One region of the Paenibacillus sp. FSL R7-0273 genome, then DNA from elsewhere that is predicted to be linked to it. Evidence: riboswitches for the same ligand, from Rfam matches in the RefSeq annotation. Region 1 holds a riboswitch; each other region holds the start of a gene.
The links. Region 1 has a riboswitch for cyclic di-AMP ahead of R70723_RS27840 (KamA family radical SAM protein). Riboswitches for the same ligand answer to the same signal wherever they lie in the genome.

Region 1 (11,479 bases):
GTGGAAAATAGTCGCTTCATACGGCCTGCTGTCCCGTTTGAAGCCACTTTCAGCTAATACAGTTCACACCAGTCCTGCCTAAAATCTCGGCCTATCGTACAAAAATACGCACCTGGTCATCCCGGGTACGGCTCATGACCCGGTATCCGGCAGCCGCTGCTGTCGCAATGCCTTCAGCATTCGGCATACAGTAGCCTCCCGGCCGGCAGGTGCCATCATCGCGGACAAGCAGCTTGCCGACTACCCCAACTGCCACCCACTCATCCCGTTGCAGCCGCGGTATATACTCCTCTGCAGCGTTCCAGTCCGGATTCAGGACCGGCTCGGTTTTGGAGGAGGCTGCGCGCACCACATTGCCTTCCGTATCCCGGACCTCCGGCACCTCTACCTCCTGATACTGGATCCGGTCCCATTCATCTGTCACGAACAGCTTGTGCCAGCGCAAATCGCTGGAATCGGCCAGAATGGCCGGTCTACCGCTGACTACCCCCAGAATGTATGAGTCCCCGGCATGGGCTCTGCGGATCTTCTCACTGCCCCCGTCAAAGGTCACAAAATATCCCGGCTCCAGCGCCTGCCCGTCTGAGGTCTCGAACATCTCCGCATAATCGGCTGCGGCCGGGGAAATAACAGTACCGTCCAGATAAAGATTCCCTGTAGCCCCTTCAATTACCGCTGAATTGAGACTCGGCCCTACCGCCAGCCCGTTAGCCAGATGCCAGGAATAGGCGAACCTAGTTGATCCGTTCTGGCCCATAATATGCGAGCCGGTATGCCCGGGCAGCACGGTTGTATTCTCACCCTCGGCATGGGAATTCGCCCCGAAGGCGTGGGTCATGAAGCCCTCGGCATGCGACGCTTGCCCGTCAGCCGTAGTATCTGCACCTTCGGCATGGGCGTAGGCGCCGCTGGCCAGTGTACCCACGCCTTCGGCATGGCTGAAGGAACCGCTGGCCACCGAGTTAGCGCCCTCCGCATGAGCCGACGGGCCGCTGGCTGTCGTCTGAAAGCCTTCGGCGTGAGTGGCCGTGCCGCTGGCTGTTGTGCTCTGCCCCTCGGCATGCGAGCCGAGATTTCCGCTGGCAATCGTCCGGAAGCCTTCGGCATGGGCCGCCGTACCGCTGGCCGATGTGCTCTGCCCCTCGGCATGGGAGAAGTCGCCCTGTGCCACCGGCCCCGCCGCAGCCGTTACATCTGAGGTTCCGCCTTCCGCATGGGAGGCAAAGCCCAGCGAGGTCGTCCCCACCCCCTCGGCATGGGAGCCGGCGCCGCCGGCAAAGTTAGGTGCAGCATTGCCCAGCGGGTCGGCACCGCCGCCTTCCGCATGGGAGGCCCTTCCGGCTGCCGAGTTTCCCTCCCCTTCGGCATGGGCACTTGCTGCACCGGTCTGAGTCGATGTACGGAGGCCTTCCGTATGCGAATAGTCTCCCCAGGCCTGTGTAGCATTGCCTTCGGCATGGGCCTCTGCTCCGGCTGCCAGCGTCATTGAACCCTCTGTGTGCGTGCTCTCCCCCATTGCATGGGTCATATATCCCTCAGCGTGAGATGCCACTCCGCTGGCCGTTGTTGAAGTGCCTTCGGCATGTGCCGTATCATTCGTTGCCTGTGTAAGGTAGCCTTCGGCATGCGATGCGCTTGCACTCGCTACTGTAGTACTTCCTTCTGCGTGGGAGCTATTCCCGCTTGCAACCGTAGAATAGCCTTCCGAGTGAGCGGCTGCACCGCTCGCAGTCGTGTTCAATCCTTCGGCATGGGCAGCGAAGCCGCTCGCCGTATTACCTATCCCTTCTCCCACTCCTGATCACCGCTTTCGTCCGTAATACAATAAACTATGTCCTGCGGTGTATAGCAGTAACGGCAGAAGGGTCGGGGTTATCCAAATTGGCACATGACACGGACGGGCAGAGCAGCACAAAATAAATCCCGGTTTTTCACTTACTAAAGTTGAGAAACATTAAAAAGTATAGTAAGATAGCAATATGAAAAGGGAGGCGGATGAAGATGGAAATAGGAATTAGCACATTTTTGGAGACGACACCTGATCCGGTGACCGGTGAGGTAATCAGCCATGCGGAAAGACTGCGTGAGGCCGTAGAGGAGATCGTCCTTGCCGACCAGGTCGGACTGGATGTATACGGAATCGGTGAGCATCACCGTGCCGACTATGCGGGAAGTGCGCCTGCAGTTGTGCTGGCGGCTGCGGCAGCAATGACTAAGAACATCCGGCTTACCAGCGCCGTATCCGTACTGTCGTCGGATGATCCGGTCCGGGTCTACCAGCAATTTGCTACACTTGACGGCATTTCGAACGGACGGGCGGAGATTATGGCTGGGCGGGGCTCATTCATCGAATCCTTCCCGCTGTTCGGCTACAGTCTTGACGATTATAACGAATTATTTGAGGAAAATCTCGAGCTGCTGCTGAAAATCCGCGCCTCCGAAAAGGTAACCTGGCGCGGCGGCCACCGCCCGGCTATTGATAACCTGCCGGTCTACCCGCGTGCAGTTCAGGACCCGCTGCCGGTGTGGATTGCCACAGGCGGCAATCCCGAGTCGGCTATCCGGGCAGGCATGCTCGGTCTTCCGGTAGCCTTCGCCATCATTGGCGGCATGCCGGAACGCTTCGCACCGCTGGTGAAGCTGTACAAGGAAGCCGCGGCGCGTGCTGGGCACAATCCTGACAAGCTGCAGATTGCCACCCATTCCCACGGCTTCGTCGGCGAGACAACCGAGCAGGCTGCGGCTCTGTTCTATCCTTCCACCCAGGCTCAGATGAATGTAATCGGACGCGAACGCGGCTGGGGCCAGAGCTACAACCGTGCTACCTACGACGATGCCCGCAGCCTGCGCGGAGCACTGTATGTCGGCGACTCCGAGTATGTAGCAGAGAAGATCATTCTGCTGCACAAAAACCTCGGTGTAACCCGCTTCTTCCTCCACGTCAACGTCGGCACCATGCCGCACCGCGAGGTTATGCGCGCGATCGAGCTGCTCGGCACCAAGGTTGCCCCGATTGTACGGCAGGAGCTGGCCCGGAAATAAACCTGTACCCGCACAAAAGAGATGCTCTGCAGACCGTCCCCCGGCCTGTGAAGCATCTTTTTTCTGTAACAATGTATATCCTGAGCTATACTTAACCGCCGATGGAGTCAAATTTGCTCACCACACCGTTTTTATACACTTGAATGGCATTGTAATCCCTGCTGCTGTTCCCCAGCTCGAAAAATCTTATTTGCCCCAGCCGTTTATCCGAGTACTCCGTCGTTCCAAGCTCGTTCACGTCCAGTCTTAACAAATGATCCTTTAATTCCGTCTTCAGTGACTCCAGATATTTCGCTTCCTCATCTTGGCCGGCAACCAGATGATTAACAATGAGATAGGTCTGCTCGCCAGCAGGTGAATAGAGATACAGTCCGCTTTTATCCTTGATCTGGTCTACAAAGCTTTTAGCCCCACTGCTAAGCTGCTTTAATTCTACCTCTTTGGGCGCTCCTTTAGCTAAGCTGCTGCATCCCGCTATAATAGCAACCATAAAGATACACAGACAGCTTGCTACAGCAGTCATTTTTCTCATTACGCTCCTCCTTAACCCGCGCCGGATTTATTGCGAACCCACTGTATACGTCACGGTCTTCACTTTTCCGTCAGGCAGCGTGGCATAAGTGAAGGTCATCAGATTCCCCTCCCGCTTCTTTAGGACAAGCATTTTACTAAGATAAAAATCATCCGATCCGTCTGCCCGGTCCCACTCTTTACGGTCCCCGGCACTGATCAGTTGCGCACTAAGATTGATGCCTGTCCCGCTTGCAGTATTAATGGCATACAGCTGTGTGTTTGTCATGAATCGTGCCAGGATAATATCCTTTGCCGCATATTCAATAGTGTATTGTCCTTCTATGCCTGTGATGGCTTCCAGATCAAACAGCTTGCCCAGGCTGCCGTCTGCATTAATGTACTGTACGCCGGCACCATCGGTCATGTAGATCTGGGGGGTTTTTAGCAGAGGAGCCTTTATGTATGACTTGATATTATAGTGATAGTCCATCTGCTTTACAATTGTGCCGTCTTGAATCAGCGCCTGGTAGCCGTTGCTTATGTCCTGGAACATTGCATAATGGTTATCGGTGAGCAGCAGAAGCTCCGTACCCTTACCTACATTCTTAACCTCAAGACCATGGGTATAAATCAGATCAGCAAACGGCAGTTCTCCGATCAGCACCGGCTTTCCGGAAGCAGAGATACTATAGAAGACATTGCCGTTCTTTTGTGACACCCAGTAGGTTCTGCCTTGAGCCGAAGCAACCGAATAACGTAGCTCATCCACAATGTTCAAGCTGCCGCTGTCCTTGTCATAAACCGTTTTGCCGCCCAGCAGACTGACTGCTGATACCAGCGGTACATAGATTTTACCTTTGAGAATATGCGGCGCCTTAGTCAGGCTTGCTGCAGTACCGTCTACAGTTGCGCTAACAGTACCGGCAGTCAAAGCAACCTCGCGGCCGGGACGGATCAGCTTAGCCGACCTCGTGCTCTGATTCCAGGTAAGGGCGTAGCCCATCGTCTGTGCCAGCTGCTGCAGCGGAACAAGCGTAGTACCAGAAGTAACTACCTGGCTGCGGCCCAGTGAGGTCTCTTTGTAATTCAGCTGAATAACGCTGGCCGAGGCTGCAGATGCTGCTCCCGGACTTAAAGCAATAGCCGCTGCCAGAATGCCGGCAGCCAGCTTCCAATTTTTCATTATGTAAGTCTCCCCTATAATAGAATAGCTTCTGTACTATTGGACGAGCGTAAATGGAAAAAGTTTCAATATACAAGAGGCTTTCTCCAAATAAAAAACACCCCTCCGTTCCGCAGAGCTACTGCAGACAAACAGGGTGTCGTTGGTGTTCAATGCTACTGGTTAATCAAATATGGAATCACCGGATACGAGATCAGATTACGGTCTCTAGAGGCAGCAGTGATTACGTCGCTGTATGCGCTCAAAACGCCATTTTGCAGCAGAACCGGACGGAAGCCCCGCTCGCTTGCCCCGTTGTAGGTAAACTGCACGCAGTGCTCCATCGAGAAGCCGGCGATGATCAGCAGCTCGACACCATGGTCGTTCAGCAGCTGCTCCAGCCCTGTTTTCCAGAATGCATTAGAGTGCTCCTTGGTTACCTTCAGATCACTGTCCTTCACCTGAATTTCCGGAATGATATTGTAGCGTTCCCTGGTAGCTTCCTCTATGCCCTCAATATCCTGAATGTGAATGACCAGCTGATCCTTCTCCCGGAGCATGTCTGCGACATAATTAATATATTCACAGCCGCGGTCCAGCGTCTTCTGATCGACCGAATCCCGCACATAGATTTCCTGCATATCAATAATCAAATAACCCAGCTTCATCAAGGTCCTCCTTGTTGTAAAAAGATATGCCGATATCGTACAACATAATCAGACGGAATACCAAATAACGTTTAATTAAAACTAAACTGTAAAAAGATAGCCTTGCAGCTGACGCCAACAACTTTGACTTAAGCAAACTTTGCAGGTTATACTTGAACTACGCTTAATTTCCAGCATTTCCAGCTGGAAAGCGGGGGAACCAGTCAATTGGGGCGAATCATTGAGATCAGCAATGTAGGGTACCATCTTACCCGAGTCCGTCAGCTAACCTCGTCAGTAGTGGATGGGTCTGCTTTTTTATGTTTCTAATAACATGAGACCCTTGTGCTAAGGGTCTCTTTTTGTGTTCTTTAGAGACCCTGCTGGCTAACAGTTTGGCTTTTGACATCAAGGCTCCCTATTGTCTCGCCATTCTGAGAACAAAGGAGAGATTCATGTGCAAAAGGTACGATACATAACCGACATTAACAAAATGGAAATACTGCCCGAAGCAGAAAGAGCCCGGCTCAAGGAGGTCACGGACAAATTTGTGTTCCGGGCGAACGACTACTATCTGTCCCTGATAGACTGGGAGGACCCGGATGATCCGATCCGCAGGCTCGTTGTTCCCGGAGAGGGAGAGCTCATGGAGTATGGGCAGTGGGATGCCTCCGATGAGGAAGCCAACTATGTGGTGCCGGGCTGCCAGCATAAGTACCGGACTACCGCCCTGCTGATTGTCTCCGAGGTCTGCGGGGCCTACTGCCGCTATTGCTTCCGCAAACGGCTGTTCCGCAATGATGTCAAAGAAGCCTCCTTCGATGTCACCGCCGGAATTGAGTATATCGCCGCCCATCCGGAGATCAACAACGTTCTGCTGACCGGAGGCGACAGTCTGATCCTCTCGACAACCAAGCTGCGCTTCATCATTGAGAGCCTGCGGGCCATCCCGCATGTTAAAATCATCCGCCTCGGCTCCAAGCTGCCGGTATTCAATCCGATGCGTATCTCCCAGGACCCCGAGCTGCTGGAGCTGATCCGCACCCACTCTACTGTAGAAAAACGAATTTATATTATGGCGCATATTAATCATCCGCGGGAAATCACACCTGAGGCCAAGCGGGCCGTAAGAGCCCTGCATGACGCCGGGGCAATTATCGTCAATCAGACTCCGGTGCTTAAGGGCATTAACGATGACCCTGCTGTTCTGGGTGAGCTGCTGGACCGCCTGTCCTGGGCCGGAATCACGCCCTACTATTTCTTTATTAACCGGCCGATCGCCGGCAACCGTGAATTCGTCCTGCCGCTTGAGCAGGTATACCGGATCGTCGAAGAAGCCAAAGCCCGAACCTCAGGCCTCGGCAAAAGAGTCAGGCTTTCCATGAGCCACTCCTCCGGCAAAATCGAAATTCTGGCCATTGAAGACGGCAAAGCCTATCTTAAATACCATCAGTCCCGTGATCAGGAGTACGGAAAATTCATGATCCTCGACTGCCCGGAGGATGCCGAATGGTTCGATGACCTGCCGGGGAATGAGCAATACTGGAGCAAGCCTGTGAAGAAAAGTACGGGTGTCACTGCATGTAATGCAGCGTTACAGGAGACTGTTATTGCGAAGTAAGACTCACTATTAAAACAACGATAGCCCCGGAGATTGGATTATCCCGGGGCTGTTCAATATTTCCGCTATAAGCTCTACTCCAGCTCAGCCGGTTTAACAATTGCTGGGATCTTATTATTCTTGGAGTATTTCGCTTCAATCTTGGTAGTGTATGTATCCTTCGCTCCGTCAGCTGCTAATACATAGCTCAGGTCAACAGTCAGCTTCTCTGTCTGCCATGTCTTGGTATTGACGAATACCTTCCAGGTTACACTCTTCGGCTGCAGGGTCTCCCCATCCCAAAGATTCTCCTGATCATATAAGGTAATGACCGCCTTAGCTGCCGCCGGATCAGTCAGTGTAAACTGCATAACAGTCTGTGTTCCGGCAGTACTTATTTTCATGGATTTTTTGTAGGCTTTGACGGAATCCAGCATGGCTGCAGGATCATACTGGCCTTTGGAGTAAAAGGTATTCCACTCTGCCTTCTCCAGGTCAATCCAATACTGCGCCTCAGGATCAATCGGCTCTCCGTCGCCGTCCGTTACAGTATCAGTATTGCTAAGCTCTTCACTACTTTCATAGTCTCCTTCAGAATCTGCGATAAGCTCGCTGCCGTCTACCAGATAGTAGGACTCCTTATCATTTGCGTACAGCTCATAAGAAGTCTCCAGCAGGCTGACTTTTACACTTCCTGCTGCAGCAAAGGCAGGCAGGCGGTTAATATCCAGATTGAGCGTGTTGGTATTGCTGATCTTCACGCCTCCGCTTTGTACATCCTGTTTCTTGGTCACATCAATGTGAAAATTCTTAAGTGTCTTTGCTGCTGCAGTTACCTTGCTGATCACCTGATCGGCCGTTAATGCTTTAGCCGCAGGAGCCTTGGCAGCCGCTGCCGACACTGTATCAGAGCCGGACACCCCTTCAGCCGCTCCCGACAGCAGCACAACCCCCGCTACCAGACTTGTGCCGATTGTTTTTAGTACCCTTTTCATCCCGAATCTCCCTCTCGGATTGCAATGCCCGCCACAGCAAACCTCTCCCAAGGCTGCCCCTCCGGCTATCCGATCATAGTATATTTGCCATGGGCACTTGTCCCACCATTAATCTATCATGGAGATAATTTCCTGTAAATGATCAAAAGCCGGCCCCGCTCTGAATACCATCAGAGCGGGGCCGGCTTCATTTCTACAGCATTACATTAATTCTCTCCCAAACCCAAACCGGACAGGAAGAATTCATATTCCAGCGGCTGGTCTGCAGGAATTCTGTATTCCGGATGGACCGGTGCGCCCCAGCTGTCGTCACCGCCGACGCCCATTTGTCTGCCGGCAACAGTTACTACAGTGTAGTGAACCTGCGGAAGCTCAAACGGATGAGCGGCATGCTCCAGCTCGAATGCGGTATATGGCGACAAGGTACATTCTACAGGAGCGCTTGCCGGAGCTGTAATCTGCAGCCCGACTCCTGCTTTATCGGTAATACTCACGCGGCGGACACCCGTGCGGTTGCCTGATTCCTGCGGTACAAGATAGCGGGACGGCAGTTCCTGTACCTTGCGGCTGAACACACCGAGTCTGGCGCCGAACGCACGGTCGATGTAGTTCTCCTCAGGTCCCATTGCGTACCACTCGGACTGCTCATAGTCAGCCGACATCTTGAAGAATAAGGCTACGATCGGCACATCCGGAAGTCCGGCAGCACCGGAATAACGCGTACGAACTCTTACCGTTCCGTTGCCGTACACAGTATAAGCTGTCTTAAACGCCAGCTCCTCATGAATGCTGAACCGGTAATCAAAGCTTACCGTTACTGCGCCTTCCTCCTGCTCAAGGCTTCCCTCTACGCATTTGCGGGCCAGACTGGCAGCGTACCAGGCTCCGCCATGGTATCCGAGCTGGGTTCCCTTGTCGTTGTCAGTAGCTGCACGCCAGAAAAGCGGCGCCGGAGGAGCCTCAATCATCTCATGTCCGTGATAGTTCAGCGACACGAGCGATCCGACCTGCTTGGAGAAGATTACGGTAAAGCCTTCGCCGATTACGCCGATCTGCACATCTCCTTCTACTACGTTCAGTGCGCCTGCAGGCAGTTCAGCCTGCGCAGCCTCCACATTGAAGATATGCTCGCCAAAGGCGATTTCATATCCTGCTTCGGCCCACAGCTCAGCTTCCTTCAGTACCAGAGAAGCCTGGATGCTGTACTCGCCCGGAGTCCCTTCCGTATGCGGAAGCTCAATCGGTACCCGTACTTCGCTTTGCGGAGCTGCGCTGACATCTGTGGTCCACCTGCCAAGCAGCTCGCCCTCACAATACAGGCTGTATTCCAGTGCCAGATGCTCCGTTCCTGCGAACAGGCTTTCATTCGTCACGCGGATGCCTGTCAGGTCTGGCGCAAGCTTGTAGTTCTGATACAGGAATTTAACCTCCTGCATCTTAGGTGTCCACTTCCGGTCAGCGAACACAATGCCGTTCCCGCAGAAGCTGTAATCCGTCGGACGGTCACCGAAATCTCCGCCGTACGCGAAGAATTCATTACCATAGCGGTCCTTCTTGAGAATGGACTGGTCGATGTAATCCCAGATGAAACCGCCCTGGTACATCGGGTATTTGTTCTCAAGCTCAGTATACTTATGCATGCCGCCGACGGAGTTACCCATCGCGTGCATGTATTCGCAGCTGAGATACGGCTTGTCCGGATTACTGTTCAAATATTCCTCAATGTCGGCCGGCTTCGCGTACATCCGGCTCTCCATATCGCTTGTATCATTATAATTGCGGTCATAGAACACGCCTTCATAGTGAACGAGACGGCTGTTGTCCCGGCTGCGGAACCAGTTCGCCACATCCAGAATGACTTGCCCCGCATACGATTCGTTACCGCAGGACCAGATCAGAATGGACGGATGGTTCTTGTCCCGCTCCACCATATTGACCGCACGGTCCAGCACGATGTCATGCCATTTCGGATCATTATGCGGAATATTCCAGGACGGCTCGACCGCGCCCATCTTCTGCCAGGAGCCGTGGGTTTCCAGGTTCATTTCATCGATGACATAAACCCCGTATTCATCGCACAGCTCATACCATAAAGTCTGGTTCGGATAGTGCGAGGTCCGGACGGCATTGATGTTGCTTCTCTTCAGCGTCTCAATATCCCACAGCATATCCTCACGGGTAATGTTGCGGCCTGTGCGGCAGTTGAATTCATGGCGGTTGACGCCCTTGAAGACAATCCGTTTGCCGTTGATGCACATCAGCTTGTTCTTCATCTCGAACCGGCGGAAGCCTGCCTTCTGCACAACAGCTTCGACAACAGCTCCGTCTGCCCCCGTCAAAGTGAGACAAACGGTATAGAGATACGGGGTCTCTGCACTCCAGGTCAGAACATCTGCTACTTCACCCGATAGGGTTAGCTCTTGCCCGTCAAACACACCCCCGCTGCTGAGCCGAACCTCCCCGTCACGGTCCTTCAGCTCAAGCTTGGCACTTACCGTATCCTGCGGCAACTCCAGCAGGCGCATGGTTACATTCAGACTGCCTTGTGTGTAAGTATCGTCCAGCTCAGCCCGTACCTCGAGATCACGGATATGGACCTTTGGAACCGTATATAAGTACACCTCACGGAAAATCCCGGAGAACCGCCAGAAATCCTGATCCTCCAGCCAGCCGCCGGTGCTGCGCTGGTAGACCTCAACAGCCAGCTTGTTTTTGCCTGCCCGCATAAACGGGGTCAGGTCAAATTCTGAGGGAGTGAAGCTGTCCTCGGCATAGCCGACGAATTCACCGTTCAGCCAGACATAGAACGCCGATTCAACACCCTGGAACGAAATGAACAGCGGTCCGTTCTCCATATTTTCCGGCAGGCGGAACTCCTTAACGTAGCTGCCGACCGGATTATGGTCCGGAGAGATGTGCGGCGGACGGAGATCAATCAGCCCATCCCAAGGGTACATTGTATTTACATATTGCGGCCGGCCGTAGCCCTGCAGCTGAATATGTCCGGGAACCTGAATATTGTCCCAGCCTGTGCAATTGAATTCTTCCTTATAAAAAGCTTCCACACGGCTTGCCGGATTCGGCGCATAGCTGAATTTCCAGCTTCCGTTCAGGCTGAAGCGCATATCCATCGGCGCTCCGGCCTCTGCCTCAGCCAGATTTGAATAATAGCGGTGATCCGAATGAGCCTCGACCCGGTTCACCTTAAAGGTGCCCGGATCTTCCAGCCAGCTCAAGCTTGGGTTAACTGCCAATTTCATTTCCTCCTCTGATAGAAAGTGAACTTGTAAATCATTATTTCACTGATCCCACCATACCGGCAACGAATTGCTTCTGCATCAGGAAGAAGACGAGTGCTGTCGGAAGTGTAGAGATAACGACTGCGGCCATTATAACACCGAAATCCGGAGAGTAGCTGGAGCCCAGGTTCGAGATCAGCAGCGGAATCGTCCGTTTTTCCGGAGTCTGCAGCACGATCAGCGGCCAGAGGTAGTTATTCCAGCTGGACATAAACGTGATG
Region 2 (11,479 bases), 900 kb from region 1:
ACATGTCCCGGTACTGCTCCGTAAACTGCGGCAGGTCTTCAATGCCCAGGGCATTTCCCTGTCCGTCCCCGATGGACATCAGCTGAGTCGTAAGGAACTCCGGAAACAGAATAAAGTCGGTGCTGAATTCCTCAGCGGTCTTGATATAATGCTCACACCGGGCGGCAAACTCCTCAAATGAAGTAATCGTATGCAAATGATACTGAACCGCGGATACGCGAAAGGCCACTCTGCATTCCTCCTAGCAATTGTCCACAGGCTCCGCAGCTACGCGGCACCGTCCTGTTAAAGTAAATCAAATTTTATCATACTGGCGGCCAAAATCACACTCGGCAGGTAAACGTAAAAAGGCCCCCTTCCGGAAGATTGGCTAAATCTTGCGGAAGAGCAGCCATATATTTTACTTGGCAGCCCGCTCTGTAATCATTCTGGCGAGCTCTTTAATCTTTTCATGTTATTTCCCTCTAAAAGCAAACTTCTCCGTCCAGGTCATGCCACCGTCCTGAGTGGCATAAAGGAATGAAGCATCAGCATCTTTGACTGCCATCCAGCCCGCTTTGCTGTCAGGGAAGGAGATCCTTGCTTCATATCCGGCAATTGCCGGCAGGTTGCTCCACTGCTTGCCCGCGTTCAGTGTGCGGCCGACAGCCACCTGTTCACCTGCAGGCGAATAGCCTGCCAGAAAGGCTGTGCTGCTGCCGGCCAGCTGCATATTGGCCGGTCTGCCGGATACCGGACCTTTCTTCAGCAGCGCTGATCCGCTGCCCGGTGCGGGACCGCCGCCCGCCGTCTCCTGGGCAATTACGCGCGTCCAGTTCTTTCCCTGATTGCCGCTGGCATACAGCGAATACGAGGTCTGGGACATACCTGATCCTCCGTAGAGGAGCGCATATACCTGGTCACCCTTGGCATATACCTGTCCGTACTCCGGGTAAGCGAACGGCGATTTAAGTGCCAGCTTCCAGGTCGCTCCGCCATCAGTAGTCTTCATAACCCGGTAGCCTTCGCCCGGTGCCACCACTACTGCCCACCCGTTATTGCGGCTGGTAAACTCTGCGCCGCGCGTGTTAGCGGGAGTCTTGATCTGGCTCCAGCTCCGCCCCCCGTCTTCCGTATAATACGTAAAGGCACGGACGTAACCGAAGCCGTGCTTGCTGTCTGTAAAAGCAATCCGCTCAAAGCCTACCTGTGACTCTGAAATTCTGGTCCAGGTCGAACCGCCGTCCGTTGTGCCTATAAGATAAACCCCATTCTGCTCCTGAACCGATGCTAATGCCCAGCCGTGCACGTTGTCCGGGAATGAGATCTGCCGTAAGTTCCACTGTCCCTCATAAATCTTCTGAAAATGGCCGCCGCCGTCCGATGTCCCGATCATAAACCCTTTGCCTGCGGCCCGTCCTGTATCTGCACTGAGAAACGCCAGATCATTGAAGCTGAGCGGTGTCTCTTCAGCAGCCAGATACTTGGCCTGCAGCTGCTGCAGCAGCCCGTGATCTCCGCTGCCGCCGGCTGGTGCCGCTGCCGCCTGTACAGGAGCTGCTGCACCCCACACAGACAACGTGAGCAGTCCGGCCGAGAGAAGCGTTAATGCTTTTAAATGTACTTTTTTAGTCCAATTCATGGTGCCACCTCCTGTGATATATATACCCTTTCCTGTCAGCGCTACTCTCTGTTATACTCTCCCCCTGCTGTTCTATCTACCCCGGGAAGGTCACAAAAAGGAGACAATTTGGTTACTGCTGCCCCGGCCCTGAATATCTGCCCGTTTCCTTTCCCATAATGAAAACTAACCGGCACTATCCTTAGCGGATGAACGCCGCCGGCCGTTTAACATTCCTGAGGACAAGGAGCCTGAAGCCATGCCGCGCGATTCTGCTAACCCGAAAGTCAAGAAACACCGCCTCCGCCGGCTGATCCGGCTGCTGGCCGCCATGACAATAATACTTGTGCTTGCTGCGGGAGCGCTGCTGGGCTACCTCTATAACAAACCGCTGCCTCCGGTCGGTGATGATATCCGTTCCCGTCTGCTCGATGCCAGGGGCAATGTGCTGGCTACCTTTACAACAGACGGGCGCAGCCGTAATCCGGTAACACTGGACAAGATCGCCCCCGAGCTGATTCAGGCCACTCTCGCTGTAGAGGACCGCAAGTTTTTTGAGCATGCCGGGTTTGATCTGAAGGGCATGGCCCGGGCTGTTCTGGCCAATCTGGAGAAGGGTGAACGCTCCCAGGGGGCCAGCACGCTGACCCAGCAGCTCGCCCGCAATCTGTACCTTACCCATGAAAAAACCTGGACCCGTAAAACCAAGGAAGCCCTCTACACCATGCAGCTGGAGATGAAATACAGCAAAGACGAGATTCTGAATATGTATTTAAATGAAATCTATTACGGTCACGGAGCCTATGGCATAGAGGCTGCCTCCCGCATGTATTTCGGTAAAGCGGCGGCAGAGCTGAGTCTTGCGGAAAGCGCGCTGTTGGCCGGTATCCCCAAAGGCCCGACCTATTATTCACCGTACACTCACCCGGACAATGCCAAGAAGCGGCAGGGAATTATTTTATCCTCCATGGTCCAGGTAGGTGATATTACTGCAGCACAGGCTGAAGAGGCCTCAGAGGCTGTACTCAGCTTCAAGCCGCAGGGAGAACGGAATACCGTTGTCCTTGCCCCCTATTTCCGCGATTATGTGCGCGGGCTGGTTACAGATACGCTGGGAATCAGCAGCGACGAGCTGGAGCTCGGCGGACTGGAGGTATACACGACGCTTGACCCCGATATGCAGCAGGCAGCTGAGGAAGCGGTTGATAAAGGAATGGATTCCTCAAGTGAGCTGGAGACCGCGCTCGTCTCTATTGATCCGCGCACCGGTTATATCAAAGCGATGGTCGGAGGCAAGAATTACCGGAGCAATCAGTTCAATCATGCCCTGGCAACCACCCGCCAGCCGGGTTCCTCCTTTAAGCCGATCATGTATCTGACCGCCCTCTCATCCAGGCAAATGACCGGCCTGTCCGTCTTCAACAGCCAGCCGACCCTGTTCCATTATGACAATAACCGCAAAACCTACCAGCCTAAAAACTTCGGAGACAAGTATCTCGGGGAGATTAATATGCGTCAGGCCATTGCCGCCTCCGACAATATTTATGCTGTTAATACCATTATGGCCATCGGTGCCGACAAGGTCGCGGACATGGCCGCCAGGCTGGGTATCGGCAGTCCGCTGCAAAGCGTTCCTTCCCTTGCACTCGGGACCTCACCGGTCAGTCCGCTTGAGATGGCTTCCGCCTTTGCCGTAATCGGCGGAGGCGGCATCAGGCAGCCGGTTACGGCCATTCTGAAGATTACCGACTCCAAGGGAAATCTGGTCTATGAGGCCCCGCAGGCTTCAGGGGAGCAGGTCGTCGAGCCTGCAGCCGCCTACGTGCTGACCCGGCTGATGGAGGGGGTCTTTGAGAGCGGTGGCACCGGCAACCGCGTAGCCTCCATTATCAAGCGTCCTGTAGCAGGCAAGACCGGTACCACAGACACTGACGGCTGGATGGTCGGCTTTACGCCCGAGCTGTCCACTGCGGTCTGGGTCGGGTATGACAAGGGCCGTGATATTGCCACAGCCGACGGAAGACGGGCTGCGCCGATTTTTGCAGAATTTACAGAGAAGGCTCTGGCCAATGTGCCGCCGAAGATTTTCCCGATTCCGGACGGTGTTGTCAGTGTCTACATTAACCCGGAGTCCGGCAAGCTGGCTACGGCTGCCTGCCCGGAGAAGGAGCTCGAGACCTTTATCAGCGGCACGGAGCCAACAGAGTATTGTGAGGAGCACAGCACCAGCGGAGAGACCGCGCCTGCAGAAGAGACCCCTGCGGCTCCAGGCAAGGAGGACCACTCCCTGTGGAGCGATATAAAGCGCTGGTGGCTGAACTAGGCTGCAGTTGCAGCCGTTGCTACCCTGAGGTACGATGAGGCCATGAGCGGCAGGTTGGCCCTGCCGGGAAAGGTGCCATCCGGATATGAACCATAAAGAAAACAAGCCAGAGAAGTCTCTGCTTATCGGACCCGAGCTGTACAGTCTCCCTGCCCTGCAGGCTGCACCGCTTCTGCTGGGCCAGCATCTCGTCCGGCGGACAGAGGATGGGGAGATCCGCTGCCGTATTGTCGAGACTGAGAGCTACGGCGGAGTGGAAGACAAGGGCAGCCACGCCTCCGGGGGACGCCGTACGGCAAGAACGGATGTAATGTTCCGCGAGGGAGGAACAATCTACATCTATTTAATCTACGGCATGTATCATTGCCTTAATGTCGTTACTGCCGGGGAAGGCGATCCGCACGCTGTGCTGATCCGGGCTGTAGAGCCGCTGACTGCCGGCGATGCCGGCCTGATGCGCAGCTACCGCGGGGCTGCCGCAAGGAACCCGGCAGGGCTGTCCGGCGGCCCGGGCAAGCTGTGCCGGGCGCTGCGGATTGATAAGAGCCTGAACGGGCTCCGGCTTGATAACGGGGACAGCCCCCTGCGGCTGGAGCAGGGCGATGAGCCCAAGGACCTTGATATCGTCCAGGCCCCGCGTATCAATATTCCCTATGCGGAGGAATACGCCCGGCTTCCCTGGCGTTTCTATCTGCGGAGCAACCCTTACGTCTCGGTAAAGGACAAGCTGGAGCAGCCTTTTATATGGAACTGAGCGCCTGTACAGGCCTCCTTGGTTTCGCTGACAAAATATTGGGTAAAAAGAATAGAACCCTAATAAGCCGCCTGCTCCGGAGTACCGGAGCAGGCGGCTTCCCTCATGTTGGCTAAAAAGCATATACATATAAATGAATGCGCTTTCCCCGTTCTCTAAACTTACAATTACTGCTATAATCGAAGATATCCGCAAAAAAAATAATAAAGATGCAAATGAGGGACATGAGATGAAGGATACAGGCATGATCCGGAGTTTAGACAGTCTTGGCAGAATTGTGGTTCCCGTAGAAATCCGTATGACCCGCAATATCGATATTGGGGACCCGATCGAATTTTTCATTCTTAATGATGAAATTATTGTACTCCGGAAATACACTTCCACCGAATGCACCTTTTGCCGGAGCCTGGACCACGTGACTTACTATAAAGACCAGTTCATCTGCAACACATGCCTCAAGGAGCTGGGCGATCCCGGACGCATTGCGGATGCGGCCGAGCCTTTGCAGAATCCTGCGGAGGACAGTGCCGAACCCGCCGTTAGCGGCCGGCGTACCAAGACCGAGGAGATGAGCCAGCGTCTGGAGAAGGCGATAGCCGAGCATCCCTACGCCAACCAGAAGGAGCTTGCAGAGGTGCTTGGCATCAGTCAGGCAAGAGTAAGCCAGCTTAAGCGCAAGCTTAGCTCGTCCGGTAAATAGAAGCACCTGTTAGTCATCCATGACCCTCATGAAATATAAAAAGGGCTTGAACCTTCATGATGAAGGCTCAAGCCCTTTTGTCTGTTATGTGATTCTCCTGCTACTCACTCAGCGCTTCCTTCAGCTCATCTGAGGAGGCTGCCCACCAGTCTGCATTATGGGACATCAGCAGCGATTTAAGCGCCGCCTTCTCCGCTGATCCCAGACCCTCCAGGATGATCTTGCGCTTCAAGGCTGCATCCAGCTTGTTCACATGATCGGCAAGAATTTTCCAGCCCCGCCGTGCCTCAGCGTCAATCCACATCTCACAGGCTGTAATACCGCCGTAAAGCTGTCCTTCCGGCGTACGGTCAACCGCCACCCATACTACCCAGACCTGTCTCCCATCCGGTACATCATCACGGTTCATCGAGAATCTGATGCCCTTCTCTACCTTGCTTTTGGCATGCATGGCGCCAATGTCGATAACGGCTTCACCGCCGTCAATAATGACCGGCGATACATTGTTGAGATCAATGGAGCCGGCACCAAAGCCTTTATGCTTGCTTTTTGCGTTCACAATATTCAAGGCAATCTGCTTTTTGCCCTCCGGTTGTACGTTATCCACAAGTGCACATCCTTCCCTTTTACTTTACAAGATGAACTTGAGAATGCCAAAACCAACATTCTCAAGTTCACGTTCTACAATAATTTAATTTTAGCTAATAATACGGCGATTGCAAACATATACATCCCGTAGATGCTTGTCACGGGAGGAATCACAGTATGAAGCCACTTTCATTAAGGTTCATGATCATCTCTGCGGCCCTGGCCGCCCTCATCCTGCTGGGAGGCTCCCTCTGGCTCCTGAGCGGGCACAGCCCTGCCGCCCGGCCTGCCGCTGTCCCGAAAGAGGCCAAGTCCCCCGCTGCCGTGTCACAGGCTAAGGCGGTGGAGCCTGTTCTTCCTGAGAGCAAGCCGCTTCCGGTCTCTGAAGCATTAAGCCAGCGGGTAACCGAGTATCATATCGATGTACGGCTGAACGCAGATGCCGGTACACTGGAGGCCGCAGAAACGGTTACCTGGACCCATCCCGGCCAAAAGCCCGTACAAGAGCTCTATTTCCATCTCTATCCCAACGCTTTTGCCTCTGAAAAGACTACATTTATGAAAGAGTCCGGCGGCGAGATGCGCGGCGATACAATGCCTGAGGGCGGATTCGGCAGTATGGCGATTACCGATCTGCGGACCACTGAAGGGGTTTCCCTCATGCAGCGCATGCAATATGTTCAGCCTGATGACGGCAATATTCATGACCGCACACTGGTAAAGGTGCATCTTCCGCAGCCGGTGAACGGAGGAGAAAGCGTGACGCTCAAAATCCAGTTTGAGGTCAAGCTGCCCAAAATATTCGCCCGCATGGGCACTGCCGGAAATTTTGTGATGGCCGGACAGTGGTTCCCCAAGCTCAGTGTATACGAGCCCAAAGGCACAAGAGGCGTTAAGGAGGAAGGCTGGAACCTCCACCAGTATCATGGCACTTCGGAGTTTTACAGCGATTTCGGCATTTACAATGTAACCATCTCTGTCCCTTCAGACTACATTGTAGGTGCCACCGGGTTTCCGGTTAAAAACGCCCAAATGAAGCAGGACCGGAAAATTTATCAGTTTTATGCCGATGATGTCCACGACTTTGCCTGGGCTGCGTCTCCTGACTTTGTCGTAGCCGAAGAAGCCTTCTCAGCCCCCAATGTGCCGGGGGTGCGGATCAAGCTGTACCTGGACCCGCTGCATAAGGATCTGCAGGAGCGGTATTTCCAGGCCGCCAAGGCAGCCCTGACCGCGTTCAGCAAATGGTACGGGTCTTATCCTTACTCCACCTTATCCATTGTGGTTCCCCCCCAGGAAGGGAATGGTGCAGGCGGTATGGAGTACCCGACACTGATTACAGCGTTCGGAGCGGCTGAAAGCTCCCCCGGCATGTCGCTTGAGCGTACTGTCATCCATGAGATCGGCCACCAGTACTTTTACGGCATGGTAGCCAATAACGAGTTTGAAGAAGCCTGGCTGGACGAAAGCTTCACTTCCTATGCCGAAGACCGCCTGATGGAGCAGGAGTATGGAGTCAGCTCCAGTGCCGCCCTGCAGGCCAGCCTGGTTACAGCCCCCCAGCCGCTTAATATGGAGACCTGGAAGTACGCTGCTGCCGAAGGCTATACCCGTAACGTATATATCCGCGGCAAGCTGGTGCTAAAAGACATTGAACAGCAGGTCGGCACCAAAACAATGGATGCTATTATGCTCTCCTACGCCCGCAAGTACAGATTTAAGCATCCTGCTACTGCAGACTTCCAGAAGGTTGTCGAAAAAGTAACCAAGCAGTCGTGGCAGGACTATTTTGACGAGTATGTATACAGCGGCGGTGCGCCTGACTTCTCTGTAGACCGCATTACCAACGGTGCTGCCAAAGCCGGCATTGACGGCGGAGAGCCCCGTTATGAGGCTACGGTAGAGGTGAGCAATAAGGGCAGCAGCTACGCTAATGTTCCGGTTAAATTCACCTTTTCCGACGGCTATACCGTACAGCAATTCTGGAACGGGGAGCAGAAATCGACTGCCTTCCAGCTGTCCTACAAAGCCCCGCTTGCCTCTGTGGACATTGACCCCGGACACTCCATTCTGCTGGAGGCTAAGCATCTGAATAACTTCATGCTGGCCGAGCTTGCGCCGAAGACGCTCTCGCGCTGGACGCTAAGTGTAACCAAACTGCTTGAAACTCTGCTCGGAACTCTAGTCTGGTGAGGTGAAGGATAGTGAAAAGAGCAATTTCCCGCAGCTGGATCAGCATGAAGGAGCAATTTTATATACTGATTCTGCTATTTATCTACCGGCTGCTCTGGGGCTATTTTTTGTACAGGTTCGTCAGGTCTGCTGTTATCCCGGTGCTGCTGCGTTATCCGGATACCCATGCCGGAGGCAGCGGCCTGGGCAGGCTGCTGTATTATATCGAGGGTCAGGCTGCTCTGGGCAGTGACCCGGGGGTCCAGCGCTGGCTCTGGATGTTGCTGGGGCTGTCGCTGCTGCGGCTGCTGGTATCCCCGTTTATCCGCGCCGGACTGCTCCATGAGCTGCATCAGGAGCGCAAGGGTGAGCGCGGCCTGTTCTTTTTTCCGGGAATGAGGCTTTACGGGCTGCCGGTATTCGTCTTCAGCCTGGCTGAATGGGCACTCTCCGCGCTTCCGCTATACTGGCTGCTGCCCAAAATGTATACGCTGCTGTTAGGCGGGCTGTTAGATTATAAGCTGCTTCTGAGGCTTCTCCCTTATCTGCTGGCCTGGATGCTCTATCTGTATATTATTCGGACTGTACTGCTATATATGCAATTCGGTTATACTGCCGGCACAGGCATGTTCTCCGCGCTGCCCGCTTACCTCAGGCTGCTTATTCCATCTACCGGGGCAGCACTTGTGCTTGGCGCAGGAGGGCTGCTAACCTGGCTGCTGTGCGCGGTAACGGGCCTGTTCTATCCCGGACTGCCTGCGCTGCTCCTCCGGCAGGTTGCACCGCTCCCCTCCACCCTGTTCAAAATGTGGGGAATCGCCGCCCAGTACCACCTGTGGAGCAGTAAAACATTCCCACAATAATTTTCCGCCAAAACGGCATATTAAAAGAGTCACTGCCTCTGTTTCAGGGGTGTGACTCTTTTGTGCTTAGCAGCCGCTTTACAGTGCATTTGCAAAACATTTAAACCTCTGTTACAATGATGCCTGTACCACCGGTAACAACTTTGTAATCTTTTGAAACTAATTTCGACTAACTGTATGTACCTTATACACTTCAACATTGCCAATCAACAGTCACTGTTCTGGTGCATAAAACGCCAAATTCCCAGCACCGGGAAGTGGGGGAACCATATTTTGGGTGAATTGATCTCGCTTTAGAGGGGTCATAGGGGAACCTTCTACCGAATCCTTAAGCTAACCTCGCAGGCCTTGGAAGGAGTACATCTTTTGAAAAGTCACACATCATTTCGTACACATCTAAAAAAGAAATGCACCGCAGCAGCACTGGGTCTTGTGATGGTATTCACTATGGGCGCCACAAGCGTCTCAGCTGACTCCAAAATGGACGCAGTTATCTCCAAAACGATCGGAGTTTCTTACAAAACTGGAGGGACAAGCACCTCTGGCTTCGATTGTTCCGGTTTCACCAAGTACGTATTTAAGAACATCGGCCTTACGCTGCCCCGCACCTCGAAAGCGCAGTACAGTGTAGGCACAGCCGTTTCAAAAAGCAATCTGCGTGCCGGCGATCTTGTATTCTTCAATACGCTGGGCAACGGAGTTTCCCATGTCGGTATTTATGTCGGTAACGGAAAATTTGCACAGTCCTCCAGCTCCAAGGGTGTAACCATCAGCTCGCTGAGCCAGGCTTACTGGGCCAACCGCTACGTTGGCGCCAAACGCGTAATGAGCACAACAGCTTACCAGGCTGTCGCTTACGATTGAACCTTCCCCTTATTACAACCTCTGACACATAATTGTAACTTATACTGGCCCGGACTTGATTATTGCCGTAATCAGCTCCGGGTTTTGCCTTTTTATTTCCTTATTATTCCTTTTACACACATCTGGGCCTTATGAAACACCCCTCTTACTAAAAGTTCCAATATTATTTCTGAAAAAGCTTACTTTGCACGTAAATTCGAGTCTTTTTAAGCACCCGCTTCTCTTAAAAAGCGCAAATATTATGCATTAATATGTTTTAAGTGATTGCCAACAGCCTCTGTCTTTGCTACAATTATCGCAGTGAGCTTTTAGTAACATTTTTGTAATTATTCAACCGTGTTTTACAAACGTTTTGTCATAATGTTCTGCCAGCTAATCTAATCAACAGTCGTGCCGAGTTCCCTTACGAAATAAGGGAAACGGGGGAACCGATTTTGGGTGAATTGACCTCCTATTCACAGAGGGGTCATAGGGGACCTTCAACCGAACCCTTAAGCTAACCTCGTAGGCATTTGGAAGGGGTATTTACTTTTGAAGAAGAAGTTAGCCGCCGCACTACTCAGCTTTTCTATTATGCTTACCATTGGAGCAGCAAGCGCTTCCGCAGATTCCAGGATGGATAAAGTCATCGATAAGGCCATCGGAACCAAGTATGTTTCCGGCGGAGAATCGACTAACGGCTTTGATTGCTCCGGCTTCACGATGTACGTATTTGATAAGATCGGCATTAACCTGCCGCATCAATCCGGCTCCCAATACCAGATGGGCACTGCGATCTCCCGTGATAATCTCCGGGAAGGCGATCTTGTATTCTTCAATACAAGCGGCCGCGGCGTATCCCATGTCGGCATTTATGTCGGTAACGGCAAATTCGCACATGCTTCAAGCTCAAAGGGCGTAACCATCAGCTCGCTGAGTGACAACTACTACGTCAACCGCTACGTTGGCGCCAAACGGATCATGAGCACAGATGCTTACCATGCAGTTGCAACAGATTCCGAAGAAAATGATGATGTTCAATAAGTAACGATAAAACGGGCGCTTTTCCAGGATTTTTGCCGAAATCTTGGAGGGGGCCTGTTTTTTTGTCTATAAAACTACTTACCCCTCCCCTCACGCATAAAACACCTTAAAACCCTATTTTCCGCAATTTCATAAAATATTATTGGCGGTTTGTCAAGTTTCTGCCTGCTGCACCAAATTCCTGAGTTGAACCCGCCCTGTTATGTATATAATTAAGTATACGGTATAGATTGAATCGTCCCCTGAAAGGAGGCCTGTGGCCTTATGAGCAGCACCCCAGTTACTTTTTATGTTGTGCCAATGGAGACCAGTCACGCCGAGGATATATGCGGATGGGATTACAGGCCGCCCTATAATATTTACGGATGGCTGCCGTGGGAGCAGATGCAGGCGCTAGGCATAGAATTTGGCGACCCGGTACTGCGCAGCGAGCAATATATATCCGTTGTGGACGCCCAAGGCGGCCTGTGCGGCTTCGCGCAGCTGTTTCCGATGGAAGGCGTGGTCCGGCTCGGCATCGGCATGCGTCCTGAGCTGTGCGGACATGGACGGGGGCATTCTTTTATGAATGCAATCCTTCAGGCTGCTCTGG
Region 3 (8,170 bases), 2.5 Mb from region 1:
GTCAGGCATAACGTTCTATAACAATAGGGCAACAATAACAGGAGGCCGCAGCACATGTGCTGCGGCCTCCTCCTGTTCAGTCTTCACCGATAATTCTGACTTCTGTCTCCAGCTCGATACCGAACTTATTCTTGACCTCAGCACGGACATGATGGATCAGCCCGATGTAGTCATTGGCCGTAGCATTGTCTGCGTTCACAATGAAGCCGGCATGCTTGAGAGATACCTCGGCCCCGCCAATTCTGACACCCTGCAGTCCGCTCTCCTGAATAAGCTGACCGGCAAACCTGCCCGGAGGCCGTTTGAATACACTCCCGCAGGAGGGATATTCCAGCGGCTGCTTCGACTCCCGCAGATAGGTCAGCTCATCCATCTTGGCTTTGATAGCTGCCGGATCTCCCGGCTGCAGGGCAAAGCGCGCCTCCAGCACAGTATAGTCCCCGCCGGCAAAAATGCTGTGCCGGTAACCAAACTGCAGCTCCTCACCCTGCAGCGTTACTAGCTCTCCGGCCTTGTTGACAGCCAGTGCACTGTGCAGCACATCCTTGACCTCACCGCCGTAAGCACCGGCATTCATATACAGCGCCCCGCCTACGGTTCCGGGAATACCGCAGGCGAATTCCAGACCTGTCAGCTCCTGCTCCAGCGCAAAGGCTGATGCGTCGATAATTTTGGCTCCGCACTGGGCAACTAGGAGGCCGTTCTCTATAGTCATCTTATCCAAAATAGAAGTATACAGCACAATTCCCCGGATTCCGCCGTCACGGATAATAACGTTAGATCCGTTGCCCAGCACGGTTAAAGGGATATTATGCTCCCTGGCATATGTAACCACACGTTGAATTTCCTCATAGCTCGCAGGTGTTGCCAGAATGTCGGCAATGCCGCCGATTTGTGTAAACACATAGGTCTTCAGCATTTCCCGGCTTCTTACCGTTCCAGCCGGAAGAAGCTGCTGCAAATCCTTTTCGGTTTGGCTTATGTTCATCTTTCATGCTCCTTTATAATCAATACATGATCCGGTGATCAGCCTGATTGATGGCATCCACAACTGTAACAACGAACAGGCTCCCTTGTCAATGACGGGAGCCTGTTGCTGCTGCTGTGATAATAGAGCTTATGCGGACATTTTACGAAATATTATAGCTATGCATGTCCGGCAGATGCCGTCTTCCGGTATTCCGTCCGGCGTGCGGACCGTTCTTCCTCTTTCAGCCGCGGGCAGGTATAGCAGTAGCTTCCGCCTTCGGTCCGGTAATAGAGACAGCAGCGGTTGCGCATATTCACAGTCTTATCCGGCTCAGCCAGCGATTCGATCTTGCGCACCTTGACCTGAAACGGATTTCTTTTCAAGCCGAATATCTCTGCCGGCATTTCTTCGCACAGATACCTGTAGTCATCCAGCAGGGTATCCAGCAGGCTGACAGGAAGGCCACCGGAAGTAAAGACTTCAAGATAATAATTAAATTTGGTGGGCAGCTGTCCCCAGATTTCGCCCCCGGCCAGACCGGTGACACGGGACAGCATGGTTAGCAGCGGGGCAGCCGTATCCCGGTAGAACTGGCTCAGCTGCTCATTACGCCACTCTGTCCGCTGCCCTGCTTCGGCCGGAGCCGGCTCAAAAGACCAGTCCTCCAGAGAGAAGGCGACACGCCAGTACCCCTGGGACGGAATGAGATGCACGGACAGTGCAGACAGACTGATTACAGGAACTGAAGAATATACAGTGAGCGCGTATTGGACTGCAAGAGCCACATTACCGAAAGCTCCGGCAAAATACGTTGCTGCCACCTTATCATCCAGACCTTTAATCAGCGGCCTGTAGCATTCAACAAAAGCGCTCATTCCGGCTTCATCAGCCATCTCCCCGGCATTAAAGGAATACACGGTGCCTTCAGGTATGCCGGGATGCAAATCAAACTTGCTGCTGAAGTCCTTTATCTGTTCCTGCTGCTGTGCTTCTGTCATCTCATTTCCTCCTCCTGTTGCTTCCCTTAAACCTGCTTACAAACCGGCAGCCTTGTAAGCCGCCAGCTCATACGGCAGGCACAGCGGCACACCGGTCCGCGGATCGGCAACGATGTCACATTCAATCCCGAACACCTTGCGGAGCACTTCCGGTGTCATAACCTCAGCAGGAGCCCCTTCACTGATGACCGTGCCTGCTTTGATCGCCACCATATGCTGGGCATAACGGGAAGCATGGTTAAGATCATGCACGACCATAATAATGGTCCGTCCTTCCTCCTGGTTCAGCTTCTGCAGGAGCTGCAGCACTTCCAGCTGATGGGCCATATCGAGGAACGTGGTCGGCTCGTCCAGGAACAGGATTTCCGTCTGCTGGGCCAGAGCCATAGCGATCCAGGCGCGCTGGCGCTGGCCGCCGGAGAGACGGTCGATCGGCCGGTTATGGAATTCCTCCATGCCGGTTACTTGAATGGCATTAGCAATGATATCACGGTCTTCAGGCGTCATTGTGCCGAAGCCCTTCTGATGCGGATAACGTCCGTAGCTGACCAGCTCGGATACAGTCAGACCGTCCGGTGCGGTCGGGTTCTGCGGCAGGATCGCCAGCTGGCGGGCGACTTCCTTGGTTGACAGTGTATGGATAGATTTACCGTCCAGCATGACACTTCCGCTCTTCGGCTTCATAATCCGGGCCATTGTTTTAAGGATTGTGGATTTACCGGAGCCGTTAGCACCGACCAGAGCGGTGATTTTCCCTGTCGGCAGTGACAGGTTCAGCTCCTTCACAATGGTTGCTTCCGCGTACCCGATACTTAGCTGCTCTGTGTTCAAACGTTCTGACATAATCCCACTCCTTAAATATTTATGTATAGTTGTATTTTGTATTAGTCCGGTTCAATTGAAATTCTTTATCACTCAACTGATATTCTTTCTCATTTATCATTATCGCAAATATCTGAAAGTTGTACAAGAGTTCACACAAAAAGGCTGCCCCGTTATTAACGGAAGCAGCCGATGCTTGAATTACCTGTCTATTTGTGCAAATGATAGGGCACTGTTGCCACTACAATATCCTTCTGATTCATCAGGTAAGAGCGGATGAACAGGCTGGTCTGATTATGGAGGACGGCCTGCCACCAGTGCTTCGTAATAAACTGCGGAATCAGCACTGTAATATGGTCTGTAGCAGCAGTCTTCCACTCTATGGTATCAATAAACTTCACCAGCGGACGGATGATGCTCCGGTACCGGGAACGGAGAACGATCAGGCGCACGCCCGGATTCCATTCCTCCCACTTCTGCTCCATCTTGTGGATCTCTTCTTCATCAAACCCAACATATACAGCCACCACATTATCCGTCAGGGACTTGGCATAGCTGATCGAATGCAGTACAGCGCGCGTCACACCCGCCACAGGAACGACTACTGTGCTGCCTTTAATACAGGGCTTGTCGGTTGCCGGACAAATCCGCAGCTGATCCGCAGTATTGAGGTAATGGCGGTGAATCCGGTGAAAGACAAACATAACCACCGGCAGGAAGATGAACGCCATCCATACACTGGAGAATTTCGTAATAATAAAGATCAGGGTGATCGTAAGTGTGGTCAGCATACCGACCGTGTTAACCGCAAACTTATTCTGCCAGCCCTTGGGTCTTGTTTTGAACCAGTGGACCATCATGCCGAGCTGGGACAGCGTGAACGGAATGAATACGCCGACTGCATACAGCGGAATCAGACCTTCAGTATTTCCGTGAAAAGCGGCTACCAGCACTGCCGACAGGACGCCGAGAAAAATAATCCCGTTAGAGAAGCCCAGCCGGTCTCCGCGCACCATAAACGCATGCGGCAGATATTTGTCTTTGGCAAACATAAAGGCCAGCAGCGGGAACGCCGAATAAGCCGTATTTGCAGCCAGGAATAGGATGACAGCTGTAACCCCTTGAATGAAGAAGTACAAACCGCCGCGGCCAAAGGTTGATTCCGCAATTTGTGACACTACTGTGGCTTTTTCATCCGGGGTAACCCCATACCAGTAAGCCAGAAGGGTAATACCTGTGAACATCAGACCGAGGATAAGCCCCATCATCATCAGCGTTTTGGCAGCATTTTTTTCCGCAGGAGCCTTGAAGTTCGGGATGGCATTGGATACCGCCTCTACCCCGGTGAGGGCTGAGCAGCCGGAGCTGAAGGCCTTCAATAGCAGGAACAGGCTGACATTGGACACGGCCGAGCCGATTTCAGGAACGCTGGCATGGGCGCCGCCGGTCAAATATTTGAACACCCCGGCACCGATCAGAAAGAAGATCGAAACGACAAATAAATATACCGGGATTGCGATAAAAGAGGCCGATTCCGTAACCCCGCGCAGATTGACGATCGTTAGCAGCAAAATGACGGATACAGCAATAAGTACAGTATGATCATGCAAGGCTGGAAAAGCGGATGTGATCGCGTCCGTGCCCGCCGAGGCGCTGACGGCAACCGTAAGAATATAATCGACCAGCAGCGAGCCGCCTGCTAACAGGCCGGTGGGGACACCGAGATTGCTTTTAGCTACAATATAGGCCCCGCCGCCCTGCGGATAAGCAAAGATCGTCTGCCGGTAGGATAAAATGAGGATGGCCAGCAGGCCCAGTACGGCAAGCGCGATTGGCAGTGAGTACCAGATGGCCGTGAAGCCTGCAGCCACCAGCACCAGGAGAATTTGTTCCGTTCCGTAGGCTACTGACGAGAGCGCATCAGAAGACAGGACAGCCAGCGCTTTCACCTTGGATAGCTTTTCCTGATCGAGCTCATTGGATTTCATCGGACGCCCGATCAATAGCCGCTTTACCTTGCTTACCATTGTTGTAACAGTTCCTCTCTTTGTTAGTTGAACCGGTTATACCGTGCGCTGTTTTCATCGCTTTCATAGGTGGATTTTCATAAATGCAGGCAAAAAAATAAGCCTACGGAAATGATCCGCATGCTTATGGCATGGTCATTATCCCACCTTTGCTTACGAGGTTAGCTGGCGGATTCGGGCTGTGGAAAGCCCTACGGCTGCAGGCTTTTGAGCCTGCTTCCGATTCACCCCGTCGGCCTTGCGGCCAAGTATGGTTCCCCCGATTTCCCTGCGGAAAATTCAGCGCATATTCAACTTCTCACAAGGCTTAATGATAGTCTACAAATCATTTCCAGTAAAGCTGTGAAACAAATGAAAAGACATGAAAAAACATCCAAAACCCGCAATTCCAAGATCGGGGATGAAGAGATCTTTCATTCTCTTGCATTATCCCTTTGTACCTTGGTTTTAGCGTGTTTTGGATGTTAATTGTGACAAAAAAATCAGGAATGATCAGCGTTTAAAGCCCGCCTGCCGGCAGCTTATTCTGCGTCGGTTTCCTTGCGCCCTGTCCAGAGCAGAACTGTAATCAGAACAAAGGCGGTCAAGGCCATCAGCGGAATGGTGATGAAGCCGAGAAGATTAATATAATCCTCATTGCAGGGAACGCCTATCGTACACGGAAGCACCTTGCTCAGTGCAGGAATCTTTTGCTCCGCATAGTGATAGATGGAGATGCTTCCGCCAATGATGCTCAGCGGCAATACGTAGGGGATAATTTTTTTATCCCCCCGGTATGTGGCAATTCCCAGCAGAAACAGCTGCGGATACATGAAGATACGCTGGAACCAGCATAGCTTGCAGGGCTCGAACTTCAAAACTTCGCTCAGGTATAGGCTTCCGGCCACAGCAATGATGGATACAAACCAGGCCAGATACAGACAATGTCGCCGGCAAAAGGCAGTAAAGCTTGTCACTCGGCACTCACCGCTTTGGACGCGGCTTGAATCTGGGCGTCAATCGCCTCCATATTGAACGGCTCATCGACCATTACCCCGTTCACAAACAGCGATGGCGTAGAGGATACACCGGATGCTGTTGCCAGCTGAATTTCACTGTCGATCTGACTCTTGTAGGTCTTCTCTTCAATATCCTTGCGGAGCAGATCATAATCAATCTGCAGATTCTCCTTCTGTGCCAGCTCAACCAGGAAATCGGCTGTAGCCCATTCCTTGTTCTCATCGCCTTGATTCGCATAAATTGCATCATAGTACTTCCAGAAGGCATCGCTGTTCTGATTATACACAGACAATGCTGCAAGGGCAGCCGTTGTGGAATCAGGCCCGAGGAAAGCCAGGTTTACAAAATACAGGGCTGCCTTGTCCTGATTGACATATTCCTGCACCAGCTGCGGTTTGATTACACCTGCGAACTGGGCGCAGGCTGGACATTTATAATCGCCGAACTCGACGATTTTGACCGGAGCATCCTCACTGCCGAGTCTTGTCAGAGTGCTGTAATTGAATTCAACAGGCTCAGCTGCTGTGCCTGCTGTAGAGCTGTCTTTGTTCGCCAGCATGAATAGCCCGGCAAAAATAACCGCCACCAGCACGATCGTAGCAACAATCACTATCAGTGTTTTCTTCTTCTGCTTCTCCATTTGCGCTACAAGCTGCTCATTTTTGCTTTTTGCAGGAAGTGCAGCGCTTTTGCGTTTGTTTTTGCCCAAGTGAGAGTTCCTTTCTGTCCTGAGGACCGCTTAAATATGAATCATATAATTTAAAATTATATAATTAAAGTTCTCACTTTGGCAAACCCGGGCTTACACAGCCTCCGTATTCAGCTCCAGGGAGACCGTCTCTTCGAAGTCCTGAGACTGCTCAGGCTCCGTCACTGCGGACTCAAGCTTCAGGCTGAAGACAACCTCCGTCCCGCTGCCCGGCTCGGAATACATAATAATCCGTCCGTTCATCAGCTCCACCAGCTTTCTGCTGATGGCAAGACCCAGACCGGTTCCGGGATAGAGCCGGTTATACGAGGCATCCAGCTGGGTAAAGGGCTGAAACAACAAGGGCAGCTTGTCAGCAGGAATGCCTATACCGGTGTCCTTGATCCGGAAGGTATATTCTCCCTCGATTCCCTGCGAACGGCTGAATCCGACATGCACCGCCACCTCACCCGCCGGTGTGAATTTGACTGCATTGCCGATCAGATTCACCAGAATCTGGCGGATTCTCAGGCTGTCTCCTTTTACATAATCAGGGACATTTCCATCCACATTCATCCGGAGCTGCAGCCCCTTCTCCTTGGCCGCGGCCTCGAACAGCCCGGAGCATTCCGCAAGCAAGCCCTGCAGGGGAAATGCTTCACTGCACAGCTGCAGACCATCCGAATCCAGCCTGGAAAAGTCCAGTACATCATTGATGACATTCAGCAGCGCCTGACTGCTGTTAAACTGCAGCTGCAGCAGCTCCTGCTGTTCCGGATTTACTGCATCCTCGGCAAGCAGCTGATTGATCCCGATGATGCCGTTCAGCGGCGTACGGATCTCGTGGCTCATGGTTGTCAGGAACTCGCTTTTGATCCGGTCCGCGCTTTCTGCCGCTTCCTTCGCTACGATCAGCTGCTGCTGAAACCGGATAAAGGCCGTGATATCCTCGGCAACCAGATATACCAGCTTCTGGTTGCCGTGGACGAGCGGAAATACGGTGGTGCTGCAGATTATAGTTCCGCCGGTTTTTATTTTCACCTCAAGCTCGATTTTGGAGGAATGGCCTGACACTGCACGGCCTACCGCCTCCTTCAGCATGGCTTCATCCTTCGGCGTACAGAAAATGCTCTTATAATCACCCAGCTCCTCGTTGCGGTAGCCGGTTGTCTGCAGCAGGGACGGGTTAGAGCTGATGACCTTCCGGCGGACCGGATCAATGCACAGCACCATGTCAGGACTGGAGTCGAATAAGGCTGTATAACGCTGCTCATTGAAGCTGGCTGAGAAAAGGACTCGCTGCCGGTCTCTGTAGAGCAGAATCATAACAGCTGTCACAATGACCAGAAAGGATACAGCCAAAGAGACTGCCAGCAGGGAATCAGGCAAAAGCGGGACAGTTCCGCTGTAATTGAAAGTCCCGGAAGCCGAGAATACCGCCCCGTTCATTGCTGCATAATGGGATGCGCTCAGGCAGGCAGCAAGCGTAAGCACCAGCAGTACCTTTGGCAATGTAAACATATTGTACGGTCCGGCAATCCACCTCGGATGATAGAAGCAGACTATGGCCGGAACAATTAGCGCAAAGCCAAAGGAGATCAGAAGTGAGAGCAGGCTCTGCTCATAATTCCCGTAAAATTTCATCGACATAATGCCGCAATAATGC

Region 2: another riboswitch for cyclic di-AMP. It lies ahead of R70723_RS00495 (C40 family peptidase); the one in region 1 lies ahead of R70723_RS27840 (KamA family radical SAM protein).
Region 3: another riboswitch for cyclic di-AMP. It lies ahead of R70723_RS17030 (APC family permease); the one in region 1 lies ahead of R70723_RS27840 (KamA family radical SAM protein).

What each region holds. Positions count from the first base shown of each region.
Region 1 is NZ_CP009283.1:6,492,247-6,503,725, forward strand. Features, by position in the region: gene R70723_RS27815 (peptidase G2 autoproteolytic cleavage domain-containing protein) at 92-1,795, opposite strand; gene R70723_RS27820 (LLM class flavin-dependent oxidoreductase) at 2,002-3,042, shown strand; gene R70723_RS27825 (hypothetical protein) at 3,134-3,574, opposite strand; gene R70723_RS27830 (copper amine oxidase N-terminal domain-containing protein) at 3,602-4,738, opposite strand; gene R70723_RS27835 (cysteine hydrolase family protein) at 4,894-5,385, opposite strand; cyclic di-AMP (ydaO/yuaA leader) riboswitch at 5,536-5,679, shown strand; gene R70723_RS27840 (KamA family radical SAM protein) at 5,822-6,985, shown strand; gene R70723_RS27845 (DUF6612 family protein) at 7,060-7,959, opposite strand; gene R70723_RS27850 (beta-galactosidase, LacZ type) at 8,166-11,219, opposite strand; gene R70723_RS27855 (carbohydrate ABC transporter permease) at 11,254-11,479, opposite strand, start outside.
Region 2 is NZ_CP009283.1:100,326-111,804, reverse strand. Features, by position in the region: gene R70723_RS00535 (carbon-nitrogen hydrolase family protein) at 1-229, opposite strand, end outside; gene R70723_RS00530 (hypothetical protein) at 455-1,621, opposite strand; gene R70723_RS00525 (transglycosylase domain-containing protein) at 1,860-3,923, shown strand; gene R70723_RS00520 (DNA-3-methyladenine glycosylase) at 4,009-4,677, shown strand; gene R70723_RS00515 (AbrB/MazE/SpoVT family DNA-binding domain-containing protein) at 4,907-5,377, shown strand; gene R70723_RS00510 (YwhD family protein) at 5,478-5,984, opposite strand; gene R70723_RS00505 (M1 family aminopeptidase) at 6,143-8,158, shown strand; gene R70723_RS00500 (hypothetical protein) at 8,170-9,000, shown strand; cyclic di-AMP (ydaO/yuaA leader) riboswitch at 9,225-9,363, shown strand; gene R70723_RS00495 (C40 family peptidase) at 9,436-9,864, shown strand; cyclic di-AMP (ydaO/yuaA leader) riboswitch at 10,246-10,390, shown strand; gene R70723_RS00490 (C40 family peptidase) at 10,396-10,887, shown strand; gene R70723_RS00485 (GNAT family N-acetyltransferase) at 11,152-11,479, shown strand, end outside.
Region 3 is NZ_CP009283.1:4,028,722-4,036,891, forward strand. Features, by position in the region: gene R70723_RS17010 (protein YmzB) at 1-11, shown strand, start outside; gene murB (UDP-N-acetylmuramate dehydrogenase) at 77-988, opposite strand; gene R70723_RS17020 ((2Fe-2S)-binding protein) at 1,147-1,968, opposite strand; gene R70723_RS17025 (ABC transporter ATP-binding protein) at 2,005-2,811, opposite strand; gene R70723_RS17030 (APC family permease) at 3,000-4,817, opposite strand; cyclic di-AMP (ydaO/yuaA leader) riboswitch at 4,953-5,112, opposite strand; gene R70723_RS17035 (disulfide oxidoreductase) at 5,339-5,773, opposite strand; gene R70723_RS17040 (thioredoxin domain-containing protein) at 5,770-6,525, opposite strand; gene R70723_RS17045 (ATP-binding protein) at 6,619-8,170, opposite strand, start outside.